2 regions of the Nonomuraea sp. NPDC046570 genome follow, and region 2 is predicted to be linked to the other one. Evidence: riboswitches for the same ligand, from Rfam matches in the RefSeq annotation. Region 2 holds a riboswitch; the other holds the start of a gene.
The links. A riboswitch is a leader RNA that binds a small molecule or an ion and turns the genes downstream of it on or off. The one in region 2 is predicted to bind cyclic di-AMP.
Positions count from the first base shown of each region.

Region 1 (6,912 bases), on a different contig from region 2:
TAATAGCGAATAAATGTCGCGATCAAGATGAAGATGGGTGCGGAATGGATGACTTTGCCGCGTAGCGGGTACCGGAGAGAGGTCTCGGACCTGGGGCACTCGTGAATGAGTTCACAAGCCCTGGATAGACTCGGAGGGATCCGGAGAGGCCCGTCGACGTGCCTCTCCCGCCCGTCGCCAGCAGCTAAGGATCCAACACCCGTGAACAAGCCCGTCGTCCTGGTCGCAGAGGAACTCTCCGAGGCCGGTCTCGCCGTCCTTGGTGCGGACTTCGAGGTCCGTCACACCGACGGCGCCGACCGCTCCCAGTTGCTGCCCGCGCTCGCCGACGTGGACGCGCTCATCGTACGCAGCGCCACGCAGGTGGACGCCGAGGCGATCGCCGCCGCGCCCAAGCTGCGCGTCGTCGCCCGCGCGGGCGTCGGCCTCGACAACGTCGACGTCGAAGCCGCCACCAAGGCCGGTGTGATGGTCGTCAACGCGCCGACCTCCAACATCACCAGCGCCGCCGAGCAGACCATCGCGCTCATCCTGGCCACCGCGCGCAACACGGCCCAGGCCCACGCCGCGCTGAAGAACGGCGAGTGGAAGCGGTCGAAGTACACCGGTGTCGAGCTCGACGAGAAGATCGTCGGCATCCTCGGCCTCGGCAAGATCGGCCAGCTCGTGGCGCAGCGGCTGCAGCCGTTCGGCGTCGAGCTGATCGCCTACGACCCCTACCTGCCGCCGGCCCGCGCCGCGCAGATGGGTGTCAGGCTCCTCAGCCTCGACGAGGTCCTCAAGCAGGCCGACTTCATCACCGTGCACCTGCCCAAGTCCAAGGAGACGCTGGGCCTCATCGGTGACAAGGAGCTGCACGAGGTCAAGCCGTCGGTGCGGATCGTGAACGTGGCCCGCGGCGGCATCGTCGACGAGGCCGCCCTCTACTCCGCGATCAAGGAGGGCCGCGTCGCCGGCGCCGGCCTCGACGTGTTCGCCAAGGAGCCGTGCACCGACAGCCCGCTGTTCGAGCTCGACCAGGTCGTCGCCACCCCGCACCTCGGCGCCTCCACCCACGAGGCCCAGGAGAAGGCCGGCACCCAGGTCGCGCGCAGCGTCAAGCTGGCCCTCGCGGGCGAGTTCGTGCCCGACGCGGTCAACGTCCAGGGCGGCGCCGTCGCCGAGGACGTCAAGCCGGGCCTGCCGCTGGCCGAGAAGCTGGGCCGGGTCTTCACCGCGCTGGCCGGCGAGGTCGCCACCAAGCTCGACGTCGTCGTCCGCGGCGAGATCGCCGCCCACGACGTGCGGGTGCTGGAGCTGGCCGCGCTCAAGGGCGTCTTCGGCGACGTGGTCGAGGACGCCGTCACCTATGTCAACGCCCCGCTGCTGGCCAAGGACAGGGGCGTCACCGTCGAGCTGGTGACCAGCTCCGACAGCCCCGACTGGCGGAACGTGGTCGGCGTGCGCGGCGTGCTGGCCGACGGCCGTACCGTCTCGGTCTCCGGCACCCTGTCCGGGCCGCGCCAGGTGACGAAGATCATCGAGGTCAACGGCTACGAGATGGAGATCGAGCCGACCGAGCACCTGTCGTTCTTCACCTACACCGACCGGCCCGGCGTGGTCGGCGTCGTCGGCCGCATCCTCGGCGAGCAGGGCATCAACATCGCCTCGATGCAGGTGGCCCGCGACGTCAAGGGCGGCAAGGCGCTCATCGCGCTGACCGTGGACAGTGCGATCCCCGCCGAGGTGGTGGACCAGATCGTGAACGAGATCGGCGCCGACAGCGGCCGCTCGGTGGACCTCACCGACTAAAAGCCCCGGCCCGCCCTCGTACGGCTGCCGCCCATGTCCGGGCGGCAGCCGTTTTCGTCTCACGATGCGAGATAATAGGACGTCCAAGGAGACAGCACACAGGTCGCCGGGTACCGTGAAGGACAGGACCCGGTTCGGACGATCCCGGCGGTCCGTGCGCTCACCCACCCCCGAGCGCGATCCCTGGCAGGGCAGGCAGGCCACCATGCCGCCGCCCCGCAGGCGACCATCGGCACTTCGCGCACGAGACGAGACTTCACCATGTACGAGATGTATCCCTGGAACGCTCCCGACGAGACCGACGACGAGGCCGCCGAGGCCATCCAGTTCGCCCTCGACCGCCGCGACAACGGCGGCACCCCCGCCCGCTGAGCCTGGACCTTCTTAACGGGCTCCCGAGCACAGGGCGGCGTGTCCGAGGGCGAGCGCGCCCATCAGCGGCGCGTCGTCGGCGAACCTCGCGGGCCTGATCTCGGGCGGGAACGGCACGACCCGGCGCACCACGGCCGTCACGCGCGGCAGGAGGTAGTCGGCCGCGCGCATCATGCCACCGCCGATCACCACCCGCTCAGGGTCGAGCACCACGCACAGGTTCGCCACGCACACGCCCAGCGCGCCCACCGCCTCGTCCATCATCTCCCGCACCGCGCCTTCCGGGAGATCTCCCTCCGGGCGTCGCTCCCCGGCCGATGCCTGTGCGAACAGGTCGGCGGTGGTGACCTCGCGGCGCAGGAGGGCGGAGCCGCGGGCGGCCAGGCCGCTGCCCGAGAGGCGTTCCTCCAGCGGCGCCCGGCCCTCGGCGAACGCGGGCTCCTCTGGCGTGTCCACCAGGTAACCGATCTCGCCCGCCGCCCCGTGCGCTCCCGGCACCACCTGGCCGCCGATCACCAGCGCCGCCGCCAGACCGGTGCCCAGGTTCACGTAGACGCCCTGCGAGACGCCGCGCAGCGCGCCCCAGCGGAGTTCGGCCGCCGCCGCCGCGTTCACGTCGTTGTCGATGGCCACGGGGATCGCGCCGTACTCCTCGCGGAGCAGCCGGGGCAGTTCGAGGCCGTCCCAGCCGGGGACGTTGGGCGAGAGCCGTACCCGCCCGTCCTTGATCACGCCGCAGGTGGAGAAGCCCACGGCGGCGGGCGCGCCGTCGAGGCGGCGGGCCGCGGCGAGGGCGCGGGCCAGCGCGTCCTCGCCGCTCGGCAGCCGCACCTTCGCCGCAGGCTCGGGACCCGGTCCGCCGGACAGGCCGACCGCGATCTTGGTACCACCGACGTCGATGCCGATCACTCGGCTCACTGGCGTCACCCTCTCGTGCGGGGAATCGATCGCCACGGCGGAGACCGTGGGCGGACGGGGGAGTCCACGTTCGGCAGCCTGCCGTTCGTGATCGACTGGATCAACCAGTATGCCGAGGGTCGTGCCTAGAGGGTGGCCTGGAGCATGGCGGGAGCGGGCTCCTTTCGGCGTTCGAGTTGGTCGGCCCAGAGTTGGACGCCCTTCGGGTCGGGGCGGACCGCGCCGACGAACGCCTGGCGGCGCCAGGCGCTCAGCTTCTCCTCCTTGACCACGTCCCCGGTACGAGGGGCGTGCACCATGTGCCCGGGCTTGGAGATCATCCCCACATGCCCGAGTCCGCTGAAGAAGACCAGGTCGCCGGGCTTGAGATCGTCCCAGCCGATCTTCCGGTCGAAGGCGGAGTACTGCTGTGCGGCCGTGCGCGGCAGGTCGATGCCCGCCCGTTCGTAGGCCCGCAGCATCAGGCCCGAGCAGTCGTAGCCGCTGTCCGCGGCTCCGCCGTACACGTAGGGGATGCCGCGTTTGGCCATGGCGAATTTCAGTGCGGTCTTCCAGGCGGGTGTGGGGGTCTTGCTTTCCTGGATCTCTTTGACCTTCGGTCCGTTCAGGGTGACGGAGGGGGGTTCCGCGGTGGCGCTCGCGGGGGAGGCGAGCGCGGTTCCCAGGAGGCCACCGAGCAGGGCGGTGGCGGCGATGCGAGACAGGGTGATCCCTTACCTTCCAAGGCGGCCTGCCGGGTGAGCTGTCGGGCTCGGGCGTGGAAGCCGCCCTACGGCTGGGGAGCCGATTCGCCCCGAGGGAAAGTTCCCGAAATGTGGGTCCCCGGCTCCGCGCGAAGGCTGCGCGGATTAGGCCTGTCGGACTCTAACGAAAGGGTCAAAAGGTGGCAAATCACCCACAACGCGCTGTCCGGAAAGTGAGATGGTGTGTTCGGTGGCCGAGACGGGCCGGTAGGGTACCGCCATGGAGCGCAACATTCGTCTGGCAGTGATCCCGGGAGACGGGATCGGCACCGAGGTCGTCGCGGAGGGCCTGAAGGTCCTCGACGCGGTCGGGCTGAAGGTCGAGAGCACGCACTACGACCTCGGCGCGGCCCGCTACCACCGCACCGGCGAGACGCTGCCCGACGAGACGCTGCAGGAGCTGCGCGGCTACGACGCGATCCTGCTCGGCGCCGTCGGCGACCCGAGCGTCCCGCCCGGCGTCCTCGAGCGCGACCTGCTGCTGCGCATCCGTTTCGAGCTCGACCACTACGTCAACCTGCGCCCGGTCAAGCTCTTCCCCGGCGTGGAGACCCCGCTGGCCGACACCCGCCCCGAGGACATCGACATGATCGTCGTCCGCGAGGGCACCGAGGGCCCGTACGCGGGCGCGGGCGGTGTGCTGCGTCGCGGCACCCCGCACGAGGTCGCCACCCAGGACTCGGTGAACACCGCGTACGGCGTGGAGCGCGTGGTCCGCTACGCCTTCGCCAAGGCGCAGTCGCGCCCGCGCAAGAAGCTCACGCTCGTCCACAAGACCAACGTGCTGACCTTCGCCGGTGACCTCTGGCAGCGCACCGTCAACCGCGTGGCCGAGGAGTTCCCCGAGGTCACGACCGACTACTGCCACATCGACGCGGCCTCGATGTTCTTCGTCAACCAGCCCGAGCGGTTCGACGTGATCGTCACCGACAACCTGTTCGGCGACATCATCACCGACATCGGCGCGGCCATCGCCGGCGGTATCGGCCTGGCCGCGAGCGGCAACGTCAACCCCGACCGCACCGCGCCCAGCATGTTCGAGCCGGTGCACGGTAGCGCGCCCGACATCGCGGGCCAGGGCAAGGCCGACCCGACCGCCACCATCCTGTCGGTCGCCATGCTCCTCGACCACCTCGGGCTGCGGGCCGAGGCCGCCCGCGTCGAGCAGGCGGTGGCCGACGACATCGTCGAGCGCCTGGCCGGACGGGCCGGCCGCACCACCCACGAGGTCGGCGACGACATCACCGCGCGAGTAGCCGGCGGCGCCTGACCGCCGTGCCTCGCACACGACGGCCCTGGCGCCTTTAGGCCGGGTCCGCACCCATCACGTTCCGGATCCGGCGCGCTCGTAGCCGCCCGATCCACCAGCGCCTGGCGGCCTGCGAGAGCTGCCAGGCGTTTCTTCGTGCCCGGCAACCAAACAATCGTCCTATAGATGCAGTAAGTTCCCGTTACCCGGTCCGACGCAGAATGGACTCAGGGTACGCCTCGCGAAAAGAGAAGGATCTCCGTCATGACCACCGCTCAGAAGCTCAGCTTCGACGTGCAGCTCTCCGACCATGCTCGTTCCGTGGCAGAGCGAGAGCAGGTACTGGCGAACCCCGGGTTCGGGCAGGTCTTCACCGACCACATGATCTCGATCGACTACACCGACGGGGTCGGCTGGCACGACGCGCGGCTCATGCCGTACGGCCCGCTCAGCCTCGACCCGGCGACCTCGGTCTTCCACTACGCGCAGGAGCTGTTCGAAGGCCTCAAGGCCTACCGTCAGGGCAGCGGCTCGATCGTGACATTCCGTCCGTACGCGAACGCGGCCCGCTTCAACGCCTCCTGTGCGCGCATGGCCATGCCCGAGCTGCCCGAGGAGACTTTCGTCGAGGCCCTCGAACTGCTCGTGCAGACCGACCGCGAGTGGGTGCCCACGACCGAGGGCCACAGCCTCTACCTGCGTCCGTTCATCATCGCCACCCAGGTCGGGCTGGGCGTGAACTACCCGTCGAAGTCGTACAAGTTCATGGTCATCGCCTCGCCGGCCGCCTCCTACTTCTCCGGGGGCGTCCAGCCGGTCTCGGTGTGGCTGTCCACCGAGTACACCCGCGCCGCCCCCGGCGGCACCGGCGCCGCCAAGTGCGGCGGCAACTACGCCGGGGCGTTCGTCGCCCAGCGCCAGGCCGTGGAACAGGGCTGCGACCAGGTGGTCTGGCTCGACTCCAACGAGCACAGGTACGTCGAGGAGATGGGCGGGATGAACCTGTTCTTCGTCTTCGGCGACAAGCTGTTCACCCCCGCGCTGACCGGTACGCTGCTGCCCGGCATCACCCGTGACTCCATCCTCAGCATGGCCGCCGACCTGGGCCTGAAGGCCGAGGAGGGCCGCATCTCGATCGAGGAGTGGCAGGCGGGGTGCGCCTCCGGCGAGCTGACCGAGGTCTTCGCCTGCGGCACCGCCGCGGTGGTCACGCCGGTCGGCACGGTCAAGGGCGCCGACCGCGCCTGGACCATCGGCGACGGCACCCCCGGCCCGGTGACCCTCAAGGTCCGCGAGGAACTCATGGGCATCCAGTTCGGCTCCCGCCCCGACCCGCAGAGCTGGATCCACAAGATCAGCTAGGACCGCCGAGCTGATCCGCATCAGCCATTCTTAACCCCAGGCCCGCCCAGACTCACCACCTGCGCGGGCCTCCTCCTTCGCACAGATCCTGGGCAGCACCTCGTCCCGCACCTTCTCCTGGGAAGTCGGCCGCCCCGCGGTGAGGTAGTGCCTCACCTCGGGGCCAGCGTCGAGCGCGGTCAGATTGTCCACATCGTCGTCGGTGAATCGCCGCAGAACCAGCCGCTCGGTCTCCATGAAGACATGCGTGAGCGGATTGTGGTCAACGGCCAGGTCAGGTGTCGATCAGCTTTCCGGTGTCGATCGTGATCTTCCAGGGCTCGGGCAGGTCCAGCGGCTTACCGAGGGGGACCTGCGTTTGCTGCAGGTAGCCCTTCTCGGTCGGATGGCTCAGCAGGATGGCGATGTCCTGGAAGGGGTCGATGAGAAGGTAGAGCGGGACTTCGGCCAGCGCGCAGTTCTTCGGCTTGACGATGT
Region 1 is NZ_JBEYZF010000019.1:64,223-71,134, reverse strand. Features, by position in the region: gene serA (phosphoglycerate dehydrogenase) at 202-1,791, shown strand; gene ABZ911_RS27065 (ROK family protein) at 2,176-3,081, opposite strand; gene ABZ911_RS27060 (C40 family peptidase) at 3,207-3,611, opposite strand; cyclic di-AMP (ydaO/yuaA leader) riboswitch at 3,794-3,946, opposite strand; gene ABZ911_RS27055 (3-isopropylmalate dehydrogenase) at 4,045-5,094, shown strand; gene ABZ911_RS27050 (branched-chain amino acid aminotransferase) at 5,338-6,435, shown strand; gene ABZ911_RS27045 (hypothetical protein) at 6,466-6,672, opposite strand; gene ABZ911_RS27040 (Uma2 family endonuclease) at 6,710-6,912, opposite strand, start outside.
Region 1: linked by a shared signal. The riboswitch ahead of ABZ911_RS27060 (C40 family peptidase) and the one ahead of ABZ911_RS04470 (C40 family peptidase) in region 2 are both predicted to bind cyclic di-AMP.

Region 2 (6,912 bases):
GCGGCGCGTACACCAGCACCTCGGGGGTGCGCGAGGCGAGGCCGTGGACGAACGACTGGATCCCCCCTGGCCGCGGCGGGAAGTCGTTGGTGACGATCAGAACCCTGGTCACGGGACGGGCAGGTCGTTCAGCTCGGCCCAGGAGCGCGCCAGGGCGATGCGCTCGGGGGCCGTGGGATGCGATGCATAGAGCACATACTCCACGACATCGGGCGACAGATCGGAGAGGTTGGTCGTGGCGAGGCGCTGCTGCATCGCGATGAACGGCGCCGGGTCCCTGGTCAGGTCCAGGGCGTGCACGTCGGCGCGGGCCTCGACGTGGCGGCTGATGAGGTTCTGCGCGGGCCCGGACAGGACCGTGGCCAGGCTGACCAGGCCCATCAGCACCCCAACCGCCAGCGGGTCAGCCAGGGGGCTGGAGCCGGGCAGGCGGGTGCGGCGCCGTACCGCGAGGGCCGCCCAGTAGAGCAGGACCGCGCCGAAAGCGGCGCCGAGCGCGCCGATCAGCGTGCCGTTGAGCACGTCGTCGTACTTCGCGTGCCCGAGCTCGTGCGCCACGACCAGTTCGACCTCGTCGGCGGGCGCCTTGAGCAGCGTGTCGTACACGACGATCCGGCGGGTGGCGCCGAACCCCGACACATACGCGTTGAGCGCGGTGGTCCGGCGGGAGGCGTCGGCGACCAGCACGTCCTCGACCGGCACCCCGTCGCGCGCGGCCATGGCCAGCAGGTCGGAGCGGAGCGGCCCGGCCTGCATCGGCCGGAAGTCGTTGAACAGGGGCTCGAACACGATCGGGTAGACGAAGGACGCCACCACGGTGAGCAGCGCCGCGCCCGCCGCCGCGGGGATCCACCAGCGCCTGAACCGGCGGGCCAGCGCGATGACGGCGACGACCATGATGGAGGTCAGCACCACGCTCACGCCGACGCTCTTCAGCCGGTCGGCGTTCCAGCTCGCCCAGGTCTGGGTGGACAGGCCGAAGTCGCGGAGCTGGATCTCGTACCAGACGCCCAGCGGCCAGCGCAGCAGTTCGAGGATCGCGGTCAGCAGCAGCACGCCGAGGATCACCCGCACCCACCACGGCCCGCGCAGCACCCCCAGCACCTTGGCGCCGAACGGCGTGGCCACCAGCAGGCCCGCGAACAGCACGGTCAGGCCGAGCGACAGGTAGGCGGGCGGGCCGACCGCCGCGTCGAAGGCCGCCGCCCGGGCGATCTCGGCGGGCGTGAAGTCGCGGGCCGGGTCGGGCGGCACGTACGGCGCGCCGGCGGGCAGCGCGTGCCACGGCGTGGTCAGCGCGACCACCACCAGGATCACCGCGCCGAGCAGGGCCAGCACCAGACCCGCCTGCCGCCGTTCCGCCCGCCGTTGATCGACCATCCGCCGCTCCCTCACGCCAGTTCCCTGCGCACATACTCGCGCCACGCCGCCGTCAGCGTGGCCACCGACAGGCCGAGCGTGGACAGCGCGGCCGAGACGCCGCGCTCCCGCGCATCACCGTAGAGCCTCACGAGGGCCTGTTCGCCGAATCGTCCCGCGAGGAGCCGGCAGGCCAGCCACGCCTCCTGGTAGGCCTGCGCGAGCCGTACCCCGCCGGGGGCGAAGGCGGCGGGGCCGGGGAGGTCGCGGGGCGGGCTGCCGGCGCGCACCTCGGCGGCCAGTTCGGCGGCGGCGACCGGGACGGGCAGCCCGGCGTCCCGGTAGCCGACGTAGTCGGCGAGGCCCTCGCGCAGCCACACGGGCACCTCGCCGCCGCCCGCGGCCACATGGGTGAGCTCGTGGGCGAGCACGACGCCGCGTCCGGCGGGCGTCAGGCGGGAGAACGCGCCGGGGACGACGATCACCCGGTCACCGTCGGCCAGCGCGGCCAGCCCGTCGACCGCGCCCGCCCCGGCCAGCGCCGCCGCCCGCGCGGTGGTGTCGGGCACCACGACGAGCGGGCGCGGCGGTCGCCCGAAGAGCTCAGCGACGGTACGGCCCGCGGCGTCGGCCCGGGAGGCCAGGTCGCGCAGCAGGCCGGGGTCCGCGCCGGGATGGCCGACGATCAGGGAGCGGCTGCCGTACACGATCCGGGTGCCGCCCTCCCAGAGGCCGCGCGCCTCGGGCGGTGTGGCGCGCCCCGCCGAGCCGCCGGCCAGCAGCGCGAGCCCGGCCGCCAGCGCTGCTCTGCGGCTCACCTGCACGGACACGTCCCGATCGTAGTGGCAGGACGCGAACGCCCCGGCCTCCGTGTCGCGGGAGGCCGGGGCGCTCTCCCCGGGCTCACGCCGAGTTCCGGGGTCGTGCGGCCGGCAGGCTAGCCGCCGGGACGGACCGCGCCGGCGAAGGAGGCCTTGCGCCAGCGGTTGAGCTTCTCGATCCGCACCGTCTTGCCGGTGCTCGGCGAATGGACCATCTTCCCGCCGCCGACGTACATGCCCACGTGGCCGCGCCCGCGGAAGAACATCAGGTCACCGGGCCTGAGGCTGCCCCAGGAGACCTTCCTCTTGATGCGTGCGTACTGGCTGTGCGTCACGCGCGGGATCTTGACCCCGGCCTTGCTCCAGGCGTACTGGACGAGACCTGAGCAGTCGAAGGCGCCGGGACCCGTGCCGCCGTAGCGGTAGGGGTCGCCGATCTGGCCCTTGGCGATGGCGACGGCCTTGCCGGCCCTCGCCTTCTGCCGAGCGGTTCTGGCCTGCTTCGCGGACTTCACGGAGCCGTCCGCGGAAGCTGTGGCCGTTTTCGTCGTCGCCGCCTGGGCCGCGGTGCCGGGAAGGACGAACCCTCCGGCGGTCACCGTCATGGTGAGTGCGACGCCACTGAGGGCAAGGCGGGTCAGACGGGTTTCGTGCAGGGAGGTAGACAGAATCGTCTCCTAGAGACTTCCACGAATGCCTACCGGGTTAGCTGACGGATTCGGGCGTGGAAGTCGCCCTACGGCGCGCTGGGCGCCGATTCACCCCTTGATCCCTCTTGGGATCTGGTGGGTCCCCGGCTCCGTGCTCCTGGCCGCACGGATTCGGCAGGTCACCGCCCCGCTCAATCGGGGTACGGCTCTCGCCTCGGTGGCGGTGACCGGCGGATCTTGATTCGTGCGACGCCATGGCTTGTTCGCCGCGGAGCCAGAAGGTACTCGGCGCGTCATGGCCTGGCAAAGCGTCGGTCAAGTGTCAGGAGGCGAGCAAAGTGGTGGATCCCCGGTGGCCCTGGGGTTCCGTTACCCTAATGTGACCCTGGTCACATGGGGAGGTTCACACGGCCAGTCAGGTCCCTTGTGTCACGTTAGTCACACGGGCTTCAGGGGCGGATCGCGCCCACGATGCGCCTGCCGTACGACGAGAGCGTGGCGACCTTGACCACATCGCCCGTCTGCGGCGCGTGGACGATCTTGCCGCCGCCCGCGTAGATGCTCACGTGCCCGAGGCCCTCGCTGAAGATCAGGTCACCGGGCTGCAGCGCGTCCATGGACACCTTGCGGCTCGCCCCCCACGACCACTGCGACCAGGTGGTGCGCGGCAGCGACACGCCGCCCGCGCGCCAGGAGGCCTGTGTGAGGCCCGAGCAGTCCCATCCGCCCGGCCCGGTCCCGCCGAACACGTACGGCTTGCCCACCTGGGCGAAGGCGAAGCTCAGCACGGAGGCCGCGTTGCCGGAGGCGGAGCCGGTGTACTTGATCCCGGTGCTGTTGGGGTTCCCCTTGCGGTACGCGCCCAGGCGGGTCAGCAGCTTCTTCTGCTCCTTGATGAGCTTGAGGACCTTCTCCTTCTCGTCCAGGACCTCGTCGCGCGACTTGTCGGCCTCGGCGAGCGCCAGCTTGGCCTTGTCGCGCTCGCTCTTCAGCGCGCGGTTCTCCTGGTCGAAGGCGGCCAGCGTCTGGGCCCGCTCGGACGCGATCTGGTCGGCCATGGCCAGGCTGCTGAGCATCGCCGTGGGGTCGCCGTTGCCCAGCATCGCCGGCCAGGAGGTGACCTCGCCCACCTGGTAGGAGTCGACGGCCAGGGTGACCAGGGAGGAGCGCAGGTCCTTCACCGTGGCCAGCTTGGTCTTGTAGCTCTCGTTGAGCTTCGCGTAGAGCTTCTTGGCCTTGGCGTGCCGGTCGGTGGCGCCGTTGTAGCGGTCGACGACCTTGTCGGCCTGGTCGTTGAGCTTCGCCAGCTTCCGCTTGGCCTGGGCGATGGTCGGTTTCGGATCGGCCGCGGCGCCGTTCAACGGCAGCGTCAGCAGCATCCCGATCGCGAGACCCGCGGCAGCAGGTACCCGGCCAAACCTCACAAGCCTCGCCCTCCCAGTGATCATACCTGGGGCGAAATAGTACAGAAGTGGCGACCCTCGGCGAGCCGTATCGCCTGATTCGTGACCTATGCTCGGCCGAGCCGCCGCAGCAGCAGCGCCGAGGACACCGGCCTCGCGCCCATCCGGCGCACCGACTCGGCCACCTCGCGGTCGGAGGAGACGACGGCGATGGCCCTGCCCTGCGGTTCGGCCCGGACGAGTTGCCGGATCAGATCGTCGGCGATCTCGCCCGGCGCGCTGAACATCACCCGCACCCCGCGTGGGGCGACGACCTGTACGGGGGCGTTCAGCTCGGCGCCGTCGAAGACGACGGTCACCTCGACCCTGGTCTGCGCGGCCAGCCCGCCCAGTCCGGTCATCAGGCGGGCGCGCTGGTCGGCCAGGGTGAGCGTGCCGTACCCGGTCTTGGTCACGTTGTAGCCGTCGATGATGAGGTGGACCTGCGGCAGCGCCAGGAGCTGGTCGAGGAGCTGCGGGTCGTCGTCGGACAGGGCGCGGGCGGGCACCCCGCGCACACCCGGCGCACCCGGCACGACCGCGGCCACCGAGTCGGCGGGCCTGCTGATCGTGGTGGGCAGCGCCAGCTCCCTGCGCAGCCCGGCCGAGGCGTCCTGCAGCGCGTCGAGCAGCACCCTGATCCTGGCGTCCTCGACGCTGCGGCCCTCGCGCGCGGCCCGGCGCGAGGCTTCGAGCTGCCGCTCGGCGTCGGCCAGCCGCTCCTTGAGCCGGCGCAGCTCCGACTCCCCCGCGCTGCCCGCCACGGAGGCCGCGTTCCTGGCCTCCTCGGTGGCGTGCTCCAGCTCGGCGGAACGCCGGTCGGCGGCCTTGGCCCGCTCGCGGGCGTCGTGCAGCTTGCGGCGCAGGTCGGAGTTCTCCGAGCGGGCCGCCTTGAGCTGCTCGCGCAGCCGGTCGGACTCCTCCTTGGCCGAGCTCTTCTGCGCGGCGAGCTGCTCACGCAGCCGGATGACGGTCTGCTCCTTGGCGTTGCCCTCAGCGGCGACCGCCGAGCGCTCGATGTCGCCGCGCGCGGTCTCCACCATCTCCGCCCAGCCGGGCGGCCTGGTCAGATAGGCTGCCGCCGCCACCAGGACGGGGTCGGCGGCGGGCGGCACACTGCCCTCGGCCAGCCCGGCGACCAGCTCGGGCCACCCCTTCGCGACGTGCTCGGCGACGGCCTCGCGGAACTCCTTGTCGTTCTCCAACTGCGCGGCGATCGGCGCGCTGCCCAGTTTGGCGCGTTTCCGCGGGTCGAATTTGGCGATTCCACGCAGCGGCGGCGGCACGACGGCAGCGGGCATCGCGCCCAGCACCTGCGCCGCCAGGTCGACCACGTTGAGCCGCACCTGCTCGGGAAGCGGGCGAGACAGGCCTTCACCGGCTGAGCTCATCCCACTGCCTCTCGACTGACCCTCGCAACCTGCCTTTCAGACAAGGGTACGGCTGTCGCGAACATGACCGCGTCACAGGCATATGGACGGCCTTGTACGACGGGGAACCGCCCGCCCCGCCCCGGCACCCGGACGATCTTCAAACGACCGGTGGGCCGGCCGCCGCCTCAGCCCGCGTCGTGCACGACGAGCGCGATCTGCACCCGGTTGTTCAGGTTGAGCTTGGTGAGGATGCGCGAGACGTGCGCCTTCACCGTGGCCACGCTCATGTACAGCTCCGCGCTGATCTCCGCGTTGGAGTTGCCCTGGCCGATCGCGACCGCCACCTCGCGCTCGCGCTCGCTCAGCTTGGCGAGCAGGCCGCGGGCCCGGTCGCGGCGCCCGCCCGCCCCGCCGTCGGCGACGTGCGCGATGAGCTGGCGGGTCACCAGCGGCGACAGGATCGGCTCGCCCGCGGCCACCTTCCTGATCGCGGAGACCAGGTCGGCGGGCGGGATGTCCTTCAGCAGGAAGCCGGCGGCGCCCGCGCGCAGCGCCCTGAGCACCTGCGCGTCGGCGTGGAAGGTGGTCAGCACGACGACCTCGGGCGGGTTGGCGGTGGCCCGCAGCGCCTCGGTGGCGGCCAGGCCGTCGACCCGCGGCATCCGGATGTCCATCAGCACCACGTCGGGCCGGTGCTCGGCGACCATCGGCGCCACCTGGTCGCCGTCGGCCGCCTCGCCGGCGATCTCGATGTCGCCGGTGCCCGACAGGATCATCGACAGCCCGGCCCGCACCAGGGCGTCGTCGTCGACGATCAGCACCTTGATGGGAGTGTTCATACCGCCCTTTCCTGCGCCGTCACGGCCATGGCAACCAGGCCCGCAGCACGAAGTCCCCGTTGGAGTCGGCGCCGTGCTCCAGCCGCCCGCCCGCCAGGTCGACCCGCTCGGCCAGGCCGATGAGGCCGGTGCCCGTACCGGGGATGGCGCCCGCCCGGCGCGCGCGGCCCGCCGGCACCGCCCGCAGATTGCGCACCGTGACGCACGTTCCCTGGACCGGCTCACCCGCGACGCTGACGGTGACGGGCGCGCCCGGCGCGTGCTTGCGCGCGTTGGTCAGCGCCTCCTGGACGATCCTATAGGCGTTGCGGCCCACCGCCTCGGGCGGTTCCGGCTGCTGGAGGTCCAGGGTCACGTCCATGCCGGCCTGCCGCGACTCCTCCACCAGGGCCGGCAGGTCGGCCAGGGTGGGCTGCGGGCGCTCGGGG
Region 2 is NZ_JBEYZF010000002.1:182,489-189,400, reverse strand. Features, by position in the region: gene ABZ911_RS04485 (glycosyltransferase family 4 protein) at 1-112, opposite strand, end outside; gene ABZ911_RS04480 (M48 family metallopeptidase) at 109-1,380, opposite strand; gene ABZ911_RS04475 (hypothetical protein) at 1,392-2,189, opposite strand; gene ABZ911_RS04470 (C40 family peptidase) at 2,297-2,785, opposite strand; cyclic di-AMP (ydaO/yuaA leader) riboswitch at 2,860-3,017, opposite strand; gene ABZ911_RS04465 (NlpC/P60 family protein) at 3,280-4,209, opposite strand; gene ABZ911_RS04460 (NYN domain-containing protein) at 4,341-5,663, opposite strand; gene ABZ911_RS04455 (response regulator transcription factor) at 5,831-6,484, opposite strand; gene ABZ911_RS04450 (histidine kinase) at 6,504-6,912, opposite strand, start outside.